DNA from 4 places in the Xanthomonas prunicola genome. Region 1 is predicted to be linked to each of the others. Evidence: predicted binding sites of a transcription regulator. Region 1 holds the regulator's gene; each other region holds the start of a gene.
What was found. Region 1 encodes FliA, which starts transcription of late flagellar genes. Its sites were predicted from a motif close to TAAAGTTTNNCNNNCNNNGGCCGATAA; they were not measured.
Positions count from the first base shown of each region.

Region 1 (2,203 bases):
GCCCTGTACTCCGGAGCACAACCATGCAGTCGCGTGAATACGCCAAGCTGACCAACGCCTTCCCCCTGTCGGCGACCCGTCCCGAGCCCTTGGGCCCGGTGCGCACCATTGCCGTGACCGGCGGCAAGGGTGGCGTGGGGAAAACCAACATCTCTGCCAATCTGGCGGTGGCGCTTGCCGACATGGGCAAACGCACCCTGCTGCTGGACGCCGACCTGGGCCTGGCCAACCTGGACGTGGTCCTGGGCCTGGCGCCCAAGTACACCCTGGCCGACCTGATCGCCGGCCGCTGCACGCTGGATGAAGTGATCATCGAAGGCCCCGGCGGCGTGCTGGTGGTGCCGGCCGCCTCCGGTCGCCGCCACATGGCCGAACTGGCCCCGGCCCAGCACATCGGCCTGGTCAACGTGTTCTCCGAACTGGAACGCGACCTGGACGTGATGGTCATCGACACCGCCGCCGGCATCACCGACAGCGTGTTGACCTTCTGCCAGGCGGCCCAGGACACCGTGGTGGTGGTCTGCGACGAACCGGCCTCGATCACCGACGCCTACGCGCTGATCAAGGTGCTCTCGCGCGAACGCGGCGTGGACCGCCTGCAGATCATCGCCAACATGGTGCGCGACCCCAACGAAGGCCGCCTGCTGTACGACAAGCTCTCGCGCGTGTGCGAAAAGTTCCTGGGCGACGTGTCGCTGAACTATCTCGGCCACGTGCCGCAGGACGACTGGCTACGCCTGTCGGTGCAGCGTCAGCAACCCGTCATCAAGGCCTACCCCGCCAGTCCGTCGGCGCAGGCCATTGCCGAAATCGCACGCCGTACCTCGCGCTGGCAGGCTCCCACCGTGCCGCGCGGCAACGTCGAGTTCTTTGTCGAACGCATCATCCAACGGGGAGTGGCCGCATGAGCACCGCTACCGCAACCACGGCCAGCGCGCAGTACCGCGCCGTGCAGCGCAACAACGCCAACGACGTGGTGACCCAGCACGCGGACCTGGTCCGCCGCATCGCCCACCATCTGGCCGCGCGCCTGCCGGCCAGCGTGGAGGTAGACGACCTGATCCAGGCCGGCATGATCGGCCTGATCGAGGCCTCGCGCAGTTACGACTCCGAACAGGGCGCCTCGTTCGAAACCTATGCCTCGATCCGCATCCGCGGCTCGATGATCGACGAAATTCGTCGCGGCGACTGGGTGCCGCGCTCGGTGCACCGCCGCGCACGCGATGCCGCCGCCGCCGTGCGCAAGATCGAACAGCACACCGGCCGCGCTGCCGCCGCCACCGAAGTGGCCGCCGCAATGGAGATGCCGCTGCCCGATTACCTGCGTCTGATGGAAGATGCCGCCCGCGGCCAGGTGCTGAGCCTGGAATCGCGCATTGAAGATCACGGCGAGCTGGACACCACCGCCAAAGGCGGCCCCAATCCGCAGCAGATGATGGAGCGTGGCGAATTCGGCCGCGAACTGGGCAAGGCCATCGGCCAGTTGCCCGAGCGCGAGCAGCTGGTGCTGTCGCTGTACTACGAACAAGAATTGAATCTGAAAGAAATCGGCGCCGTGCTCGGTGTCAGCGAATCGCGCGTCTGCCAGATCCACGGCCAGGCGGTGGTGCGTTTGCGGGGCCGCCTCAAAGTCTTCGAACTGGCCGATGCCGGTGTCGAAATTGACGAATAATTTTTCGTGTTAGGAGCTTGATGTGAACAAGAACATGCGGATTTTGATCGTGGACGACTTCTCGACGATGCGACGCATCGTCAAGAATCTGTTGGGCGATCTGGGCTTCACCAATACCGCAGAGGCCGAGGACGGCAACAGCGCATTGGCTGCATTGCGGGCCGGCCCGTTCGATTTCGTGGTCACCGACTGGAACATGCCCGGCATGACCGGCATCGACCTGCTGCGCAACATCCGCGCCGACGCCAAGCTCAAGCACCTGCCGGTGATGATGGTGACCGCCGAAGCCAAGCGCGAGCAGATCATCGAAGCCGCACAGTGCGGCGTGAATGGTTACATCATCAAGCCGTTCACCGCGCAGACGCTGGAAGAGAAGCTGGGCAAGGTGTTCGAACGTCTGGCGGCGACCGCCTGATGAACGCCACCGTGGAAGCCGATGCCGAACGTGCCGCCTTGATCGAGCGCCTGCAACACGCGCTCGATGCACTGGAAAGCGGTGACCAGGTCGCCTGGCGGCGCGAGGTGGATCAC
Region 1 covers NZ_CP096142.1:234,816-237,018, forward strand. The annotation lists gene flhF (flagellar biosynthesis GTPase FlhF) at 1-37, shown strand, start outside; gene M0D43_RS00750 (MinD/ParA family protein) at 24-908, shown strand; gene M0D43_RS00755 (RNA polymerase sigma factor FliA) at 905-1,672, shown strand; gene cheY (chemotaxis response regulator CheY) at 1,695-2,087, shown strand; gene M0D43_RS00765 (protein phosphatase CheZ) at 2,087-2,203, shown strand, end outside.

Region 2 (2,203 bases), 1.7 Mb from region 1:
ATCTACGGCCTGCCGCGTCTGCGCGTGCCGGGGCTGTCGGCAATTCCCTCGCCGCTGCTGTGCATTCTGCTGCTCAGCGTTGCCGGCACTGCGCTGCATCTGCCGCTGGAGACCGTGGCCGATCTGGGCAAGCTGCCCAACGCCCTACCGTTCCTGCAATGGCCGGCGGTGCCGTTGACGCTGGAAACGCTGCGCATCATTGCGATGCCGGCGCTGGCGATTGCAATGGTGGGCTTGCTCGAGTCGATGATGACCGCGCGCGTGGTCGATGAACTCACCGACACGCCCAGCAACAAGAACCGCGAATGCACCGGGCTAGGCATCGCCAACGCTGCGGCCAGTCTGTTCGGTGGTATTGCCGGCTGCGGCATGATCGGACAGACCGTGGGCAACGTGAAATATGGCGGCCGTGGCCGGCTATCCACATTGTTTGCCGGCGTATTCCTGTTGATCCTGATGGTGGCGCTCAAGCCGTGGGTGTCGCAGGTGCCGGTGGTCGCGCTGGTGGCGATCATGGTCATGGTGTCGGCAGAGACCTTCGACTGGCGCTCGTTGCGCACGGTAGTCACCAACCCGCGTACGTCCAGCGTGGTGATGGCGGCCACTGTGGCGGTGACGTTGTTCACCCGCAATCTGGCGGCAGGCGTGGCGGTAGGCGTGCTGCTGAGCGGAGTGTTCTTTACCTTCAAAGTGGCCGGGCTGCTGCAGATCACGCACGACGACAGCGCCGCAGGCGTGCGCACCTACACCGTGCGCGGACAGGTGTTCTTCGCCTCGGCCGATGTGTTCATCGATGCCTTCGATGCACGGCAGGTGCCCGGCCGCGCGGTGGTGCTCGATGTCAGCCGCGCCCACTTCTGGGACATCACCGCGGTGGCGGCACTGGACAAGGTGGTGCAGCGCCTGCGCCATCACGATCTGGATGTGCAGGTGAAAGGCTTGAATGCGGGCAGCAGGCGCCTGATGCAGCAGCATGCCCTGGGCGAGGACGCGTTGGAGTCTGCGTTGCCCTGAGCAGGGCCACACGGCTGGGCGCTATCCGCAGCCGTGCCGCGCACGCAGTGCCCCGGCTGTCAATGCGCTGAGCGCAGCTGCGAACGAATTCAAGTTCGGGTGGGCGATGCCGATGAGTCGGCATACTGATTGCCGGGCGTTGCCGTGAAGCCAGTGCGTTCCAGCCCGAGGTGTGTGTCTGCATGCCCTGCCCGGCGCTGCGGGCGCGTGTCTGTTCCCGGGGGAGCGCGCTCATGACCAACGCACCCTTGCTGGAACGGATGGTGGACCTGACCGCCATCCGTGATGCCGATCTGCTCGACCTCAGCCTGTTGCGTACCATGCGCGAGGTCTGCGCTACCGAAGAACTGTCGCTGCTGCGCATCGCCCCGGACGGCCGCAGCATGGCCGAAACGCGTCTACGCGACGACGGCCGGCTGTCGCTGACGGTGGCCGAGATCCACGATGCGCAGACGCGTGCGCAGCTGGCCGAGGTGCACGGGCCGGGCGATGTGGTGCAGCTGCAGGAAGATGGCCGCGCCTTGCTGGTCTACCCGATGATGGAAGCGCGCGGCATCCGCACCTGCCTGCGGGTGGGCGGTGCACGCATTCCCGGCAGTGCCGAGCAAGCGATGCTGCAGGGCTTTGCGCGCTTCTTCCAGAATTACCGTAGCCTGCTCGACGACGCCCAGCGCGACACGCTGACCGGCCTGCGCAACCGCAAAACCTTCGACGATGTGATCCTGCGGCAGTTTGCGGGTGGTGCCGAATCCGCAGCCGAGCAGGACGTGTGGCTGGGCATCGTCGACATCGATCACTTCAAGCGCGTCAACGACACCTTCGGGCATCTGTACGGCGACGAAGTACTGCTATTGGTTGCCCAGCTGATGCAACGTACGTTTCGCCAAGACGACCTGCTGTTCCGCTTCGGCGGCGAAGAGTTCGTGATCGTGTTGCGCGGGGTGGGCCGCGATACCGCGGTGAGTCTGTTTGAACGGTTCCGGCTGGCCGTGGCCGAGCACCTGTTCCCGCAGGTGGGGAAGGTCACGCTCAGTACGGGCATCGTCGAACTGACCCACGGCCGGCTGATCAGCGAAATGCTGGACGAAGCCGACAAGGCGCTGTACTGGGCCAAGCAACACGGCCGCAATCGCGCGGCGGTCTATGCCGAGCTGATTGCCGGCGGGCAGTTGCAGCAGGTGACGCAACC
Region 2 covers NZ_CP096142.1:1,891,764-1,893,966, reverse strand. The annotation lists gene M0D43_RS08115 (SulP family inorganic anion transporter) at 1-1,014, shown strand, start outside; gene M0D43_RS08110 (GGDEF domain-containing protein) at 1,248-2,203, shown strand, end outside.
Region 2: M0D43_RS08110 (GGDEF domain-containing protein) is a predicted target of FliA. The motif match lies at 1,104-1,130, and genes of this name have one in related genera.

Region 3 (2,203 bases), 1.9 Mb from region 1:
CCTGGTAGGCCAGGTTATGGATGGTCAGCAGGCACGGCGTGGTGCCGCCGGACCAACGCACGTAGCCGGCAGCCAGCGCGCATGGCCAGTCGTTGAGATGCAGCAGGCGCGGCTTCCAGCCCAGACCGGCATGACCGGCAGCGATTTGCGCGGCGGCATGCGACAAGGTGGCGAAACGAATCGCGTTGTCTTCGAACTCCGAACCGCTGGTGCTCACATACGGCGAGCCATCGCGTTCGAACAGTTCCCTGGACAGCAGGATATAGATCGGCAGCCCATCGGACTGCACGATGCGGCCGATGTCGCAGGCCGGCAGCGCGGCATGCGCCAGCACGCGGCCCACGATCTCCACCTTGCCGGCACGCTCGAGCACGGCACGGTAGCCGGGGATCAACACGCGCACGTCGTAGCGATGGCGCAGCGCGCGCGGCAGCGCTGCCGCGACATCGCCCAGACCGCCCGCCTTGATGAAGTCGGCCATCTCCGAAACCACGAACAAGGCACCGCGCGTATCGGCCAGCGACACCGGCAAGCGTTCGTGATGGCGGATGAACCGCCCACGCGCATCACGCGGACGCCCGCTCTTCTTCAGCGTGGGGATCATCGTGCTGCGCTCTAGGCGTGCAGTGCTGGCGTGAAGCGGCATCGTGGCAACCATCTAAACGTCCGTCGTAAAGTGGGTGGAGACGGAAAACGGCGAAGCGAAAACCATCGCCTGCCGATGTGGCCAGACGAGATGCTACGAATGAGGAGCTAAGGACAACGCGGTAATCCACAGTCGTCCTTGGTGATGAATCTACACCCCGACCAAATAAAATATGCGTGAACACGTGCTGACTTTTCTGCGACAAGCCACATTCCTTTACGCACGGTTGCGCGTGCACGGAGGCATAAGCGCGACATTGCAGTGCGATGACATCCCCGTATCGGTGCGAAGACAGTGAGATGCACCGAATGCGGGAGAATGCAGCCGCGTTCGTCGTCATCTGAGTAACTTGTTCATTGATGCCTTCGCGTCCTCTGTCGCGACTTTGCTTGGCCAGTTGCCTGCATGCTGTCGGTACGCGCTGCGGCCCGGCTTGCTCAAGCACCCCATGGGCGCGCCGATAACGAGCGTTAGCACAAGACTTTTCGAGACCCTGGCGCATGGCAGACCAGCCCGAACACCCAAGCCGTCCACGTGGCGGGCTGCGCCGCCTGCTGCCCTGGGGCGGCGCGGACACCGCGCGCGCAGCGACGACCCTGCCCACCGTGATCAACGGCGAGCGCAGCGGGCAGGGCTTGGCCGCGCATCAGCTGGTGCCCGCCAAAGCCAAGTCCGGCGCACACGATCCCGCTGCCGCCACTGCATTGCTGATGCGGCTGTTTTCGCATGCCGCGCATCCGGAGGCACTGCTGCTCGCCTTCGCCGAAGGCATCGCCAGCCTGCACGGCGAGCTCGGCGACATGGGCGTGCGCCTGGGCGCGGCGTATGCAGCCGGCGACTGGCCCGGCTATGGCCGTGCCTTGCGCCAGCTGATCGACAAGTACATCCGCACCATCGACATCGGCGATTCGCTGGCCGAAGGCCGCACCGAGGCCGAGCAACTGCGCGACCTGCTGCGACACGCGCTGGGCAACGCGCTGGCCACCCTCTTGCAACGCAGCCCGGAGCTGGCCGAAGAAGCGCAGACGCTGGCATCGGCACTGCGCCACTGGCGACCGGGACACGAGCTGATCACGCTGGAACAGCGCCTGCGCGAACTCAGCCATCAGATTGGCCTACGTGCTGAAGATGCCAGCGAGCAACAGAACCTTTTACTCGGTCTATTCGACCTATTGTTGGAGAACGTCGGCGAACTCCTCGACGATCGCAGCTGGCTGCAGGGCCAGATCTCGGTCGTGCGGCAGCTGATTTCCGGCCCGCTGGACGTCAGCTCCATCGAACAAGCCCGCGGCACCTTGCGTGAGGTGATCTACAAACAAGGCCTGCTCAAGCAGGGCATCGCCGACTCCAAGACCGCCATGCGCGAGATGATGGTGTCCTTCGTCGACCGGCTCGACGGCATGGCCACCAGCACCGGGCAATATCACGACCGCGTTGCCGGTTATTCGCAGGCGATCGGCGAAGCACGCGGCATTCCCGACCTCAACCGGCTGCTGCAGGATCTGCTGCAAGACACCGCTGATGTGCAGGCACAGGCTCTGGCTGCGCGCGACGAAC
Region 3 covers NZ_CP096142.1:2,138,218-2,140,420, forward strand. The annotation lists gene glgA (glycogen synthase GlgA) at 1-658, opposite strand, end outside; gene M0D43_RS09160 (GGDEF domain-containing protein) at 1,147-2,203, shown strand, end outside.
Region 3: M0D43_RS09160 (GGDEF domain-containing protein) is a predicted target of FliA. The motif match lies at 1,084-1,110, and genes of this name have one in related genera.

Region 4 (2,203 bases), 2.0 Mb from region 1:
TGATGGCGATGGCGTTCACCGCACCGCACGTGTCGGCGGACTGGCAGTTGTCGGGCAAGCTGCTGGGCATGCTGTTCAGCGCGGGCCTGATCGGCATGGCGCTTGGCGCACTGGGGTTGGCGCCGCTGGCAGACCGCATCGGCCGTCGCGCGCTGACGCTAGCATGTCTGGCCATCCTGACCGTCGGCATGGGCATGTCCGCAATGGCCAGCACTGCATGGCAGCTCGGGGCGCTTCGGCTCCTGACCGGTTTGGGTATCGGCGGTATGTTGGCCTGCGTTGCGGTCACGGCAGGGGAGTTTTCCAGCCCCCGTTGGCGCAACACTGCCATCGTGCTGCAGGTGACCGGCTACCCGGTCGGTGCCACGCTGGGTGGCATGATTGCCGAACTGTTGATGCAGCAGTGGTCGTGGCCCGCGGTGTTCGTACTCGGGGCGGTGGCATCGTTGCTGTGTGTGCCGTTGGTGCTTGCATTCCTGCCCGAGTCGCTGGAGTTCCTGATCATGCGCCGGCCCCCCGATGCCGTCGCGCGCTTCAACGCCGTGCTGGCGCGGATGGGAATGCCGCCGCACGACGCATTGCCGCCGCTACCGCCGCAGTCTGCCACGCAGGCACAAGGCTATTCGGCCCTGTTTGACGCTGCCATGCGGCGGCACACGCTGCTGATCGCGCTTGGCTTTTTCTCGCTGATGTTTACGTTCTACTTCGTGATCAGCTGGACGCCGAAGTTGCTGGTGACCGCCGGCTCGTCGGCCACGGATGGCGTCACGGGCGGGGTGCTGTTGAATCTTGGAGGCATCGGCGGCGGCCTGCTGTTCAGTGCGTTGGCATCGTGCATGCGGCTGTCGCGCCTGACGATCGGATCCCTGTTGCTGATGGGCCTGGCGATGCTGGCCTCCGGCCTGTGCAGTACGCAGTTGAACTGGGCGTTCGCCGTCGCCTTGCTCACCGGGGCAGCGATGTTCGCTGCGGTGGGCGGCATGTACGCCATTGTTCCGATCGTCTTCAACGCAGCGGTGCGCTCGACGGCGCTGGGTTGGGCGATCGGTGTGGGGCGCTTCGGTGCGATCTTGTCGCCGTTCTGCGCCGGGGTGCTGCTGGACGCCGGATGGTCGCCGGCCATGTTGTATCTGGCCTGCAGCGTGCCGTTGCTGTTCGCCATCGTCGCCGTGCTGGGGATGCGGCTGCCCAAGCGCTGAGCGGCCCGCTCACAGCCGCGTTCGGCATCACGCCCGGGCCTTTCGTCGACCTGGCCGCGGGCCAAAGAAATCGTGCCATGTGCCGATAACACCGCAGACCGCCAAGGCGTGGCGAACTTTCCCTGGACATTGTGCAGACCAGCGCCGGCATGCTCAGAACCATCGACTCAGATCAACTCCGCCCCGGCATGTATGTCTACAAGCTGCTGGGCGCGTGGGTGCATCATCCGTTCTGGAAGACGTCGTTCCTGGTCGATTCCGACGATGTGGACAAGATCCACGACAGCGGCATCGAACAGCTGGTGATCGATACCGCGCGCGGGCTGGATGTGGAAATGCCCGCAAGCGCTGTCACGCACGCCGAACCGGGCGTGCCGTCGAGCCCCGAGCCTGCTCCGGCCCCCCCCGCGCCCGAACCGCCGGAGCCTGCTGCCAAGCCGCGTAGCGTGCGCACCAACAGCGTCACCGCGCAGGTCGGCATCGAAGCCGAGGTCGTGCGCGCACGCCGCATTTTCGAAGACGGCCGCGACATGGTCGAGGCGATGTTCCGCGATGTGCGGCTGGGGCGCACGGTCGACACCGAGGCGGCCTTGCCGCTGGTGGAAGCCATCAACGACTCGGTGCTGCGGCATCCGCAGGCATTGATCAGCGTGGCGCGTCTGAAGACTGCCGACGATTACACCTATCTGCATTCGATGGCGGTGGCCGGCCTGATGAGCGGGCTGGCCCGCCAGCTCGGTCTGCCGGAGGCGCAAGTGGTGGAAGCGGCAATGGGCGGCCTGCTGCACGACATGGGCAAGGCGGTGACGCCGTTGGAGATTCTCAACAAGCCTGGCCGGCTCACCAGCGAAGAAATGGACGTCATGCGCCAGCATCCGCTGGATGGCCATCGGCTGCTGGTGGCCGGCGGCGTGCAGAACGCGGTGGTGCTGGAAATCGCGCTGCATCACCACGAAAAAATGGATGGCAGCGGCTACCCGAATCAATTGGTGGGCGAACATATT
Region 4 covers NZ_CP096142.1:2,226,390-2,228,592, reverse strand. The annotation lists gene M0D43_RS09560 (MFS transporter) at 1-1,199, shown strand, start outside; gene M0D43_RS09555 (HD-GYP domain-containing protein) at 1,349-2,203, shown strand, end outside.
Region 4: M0D43_RS09555 (HD-GYP domain-containing protein) is a predicted target of FliA. The motif match lies at 1,262-1,288, and genes of this name have one in related genera.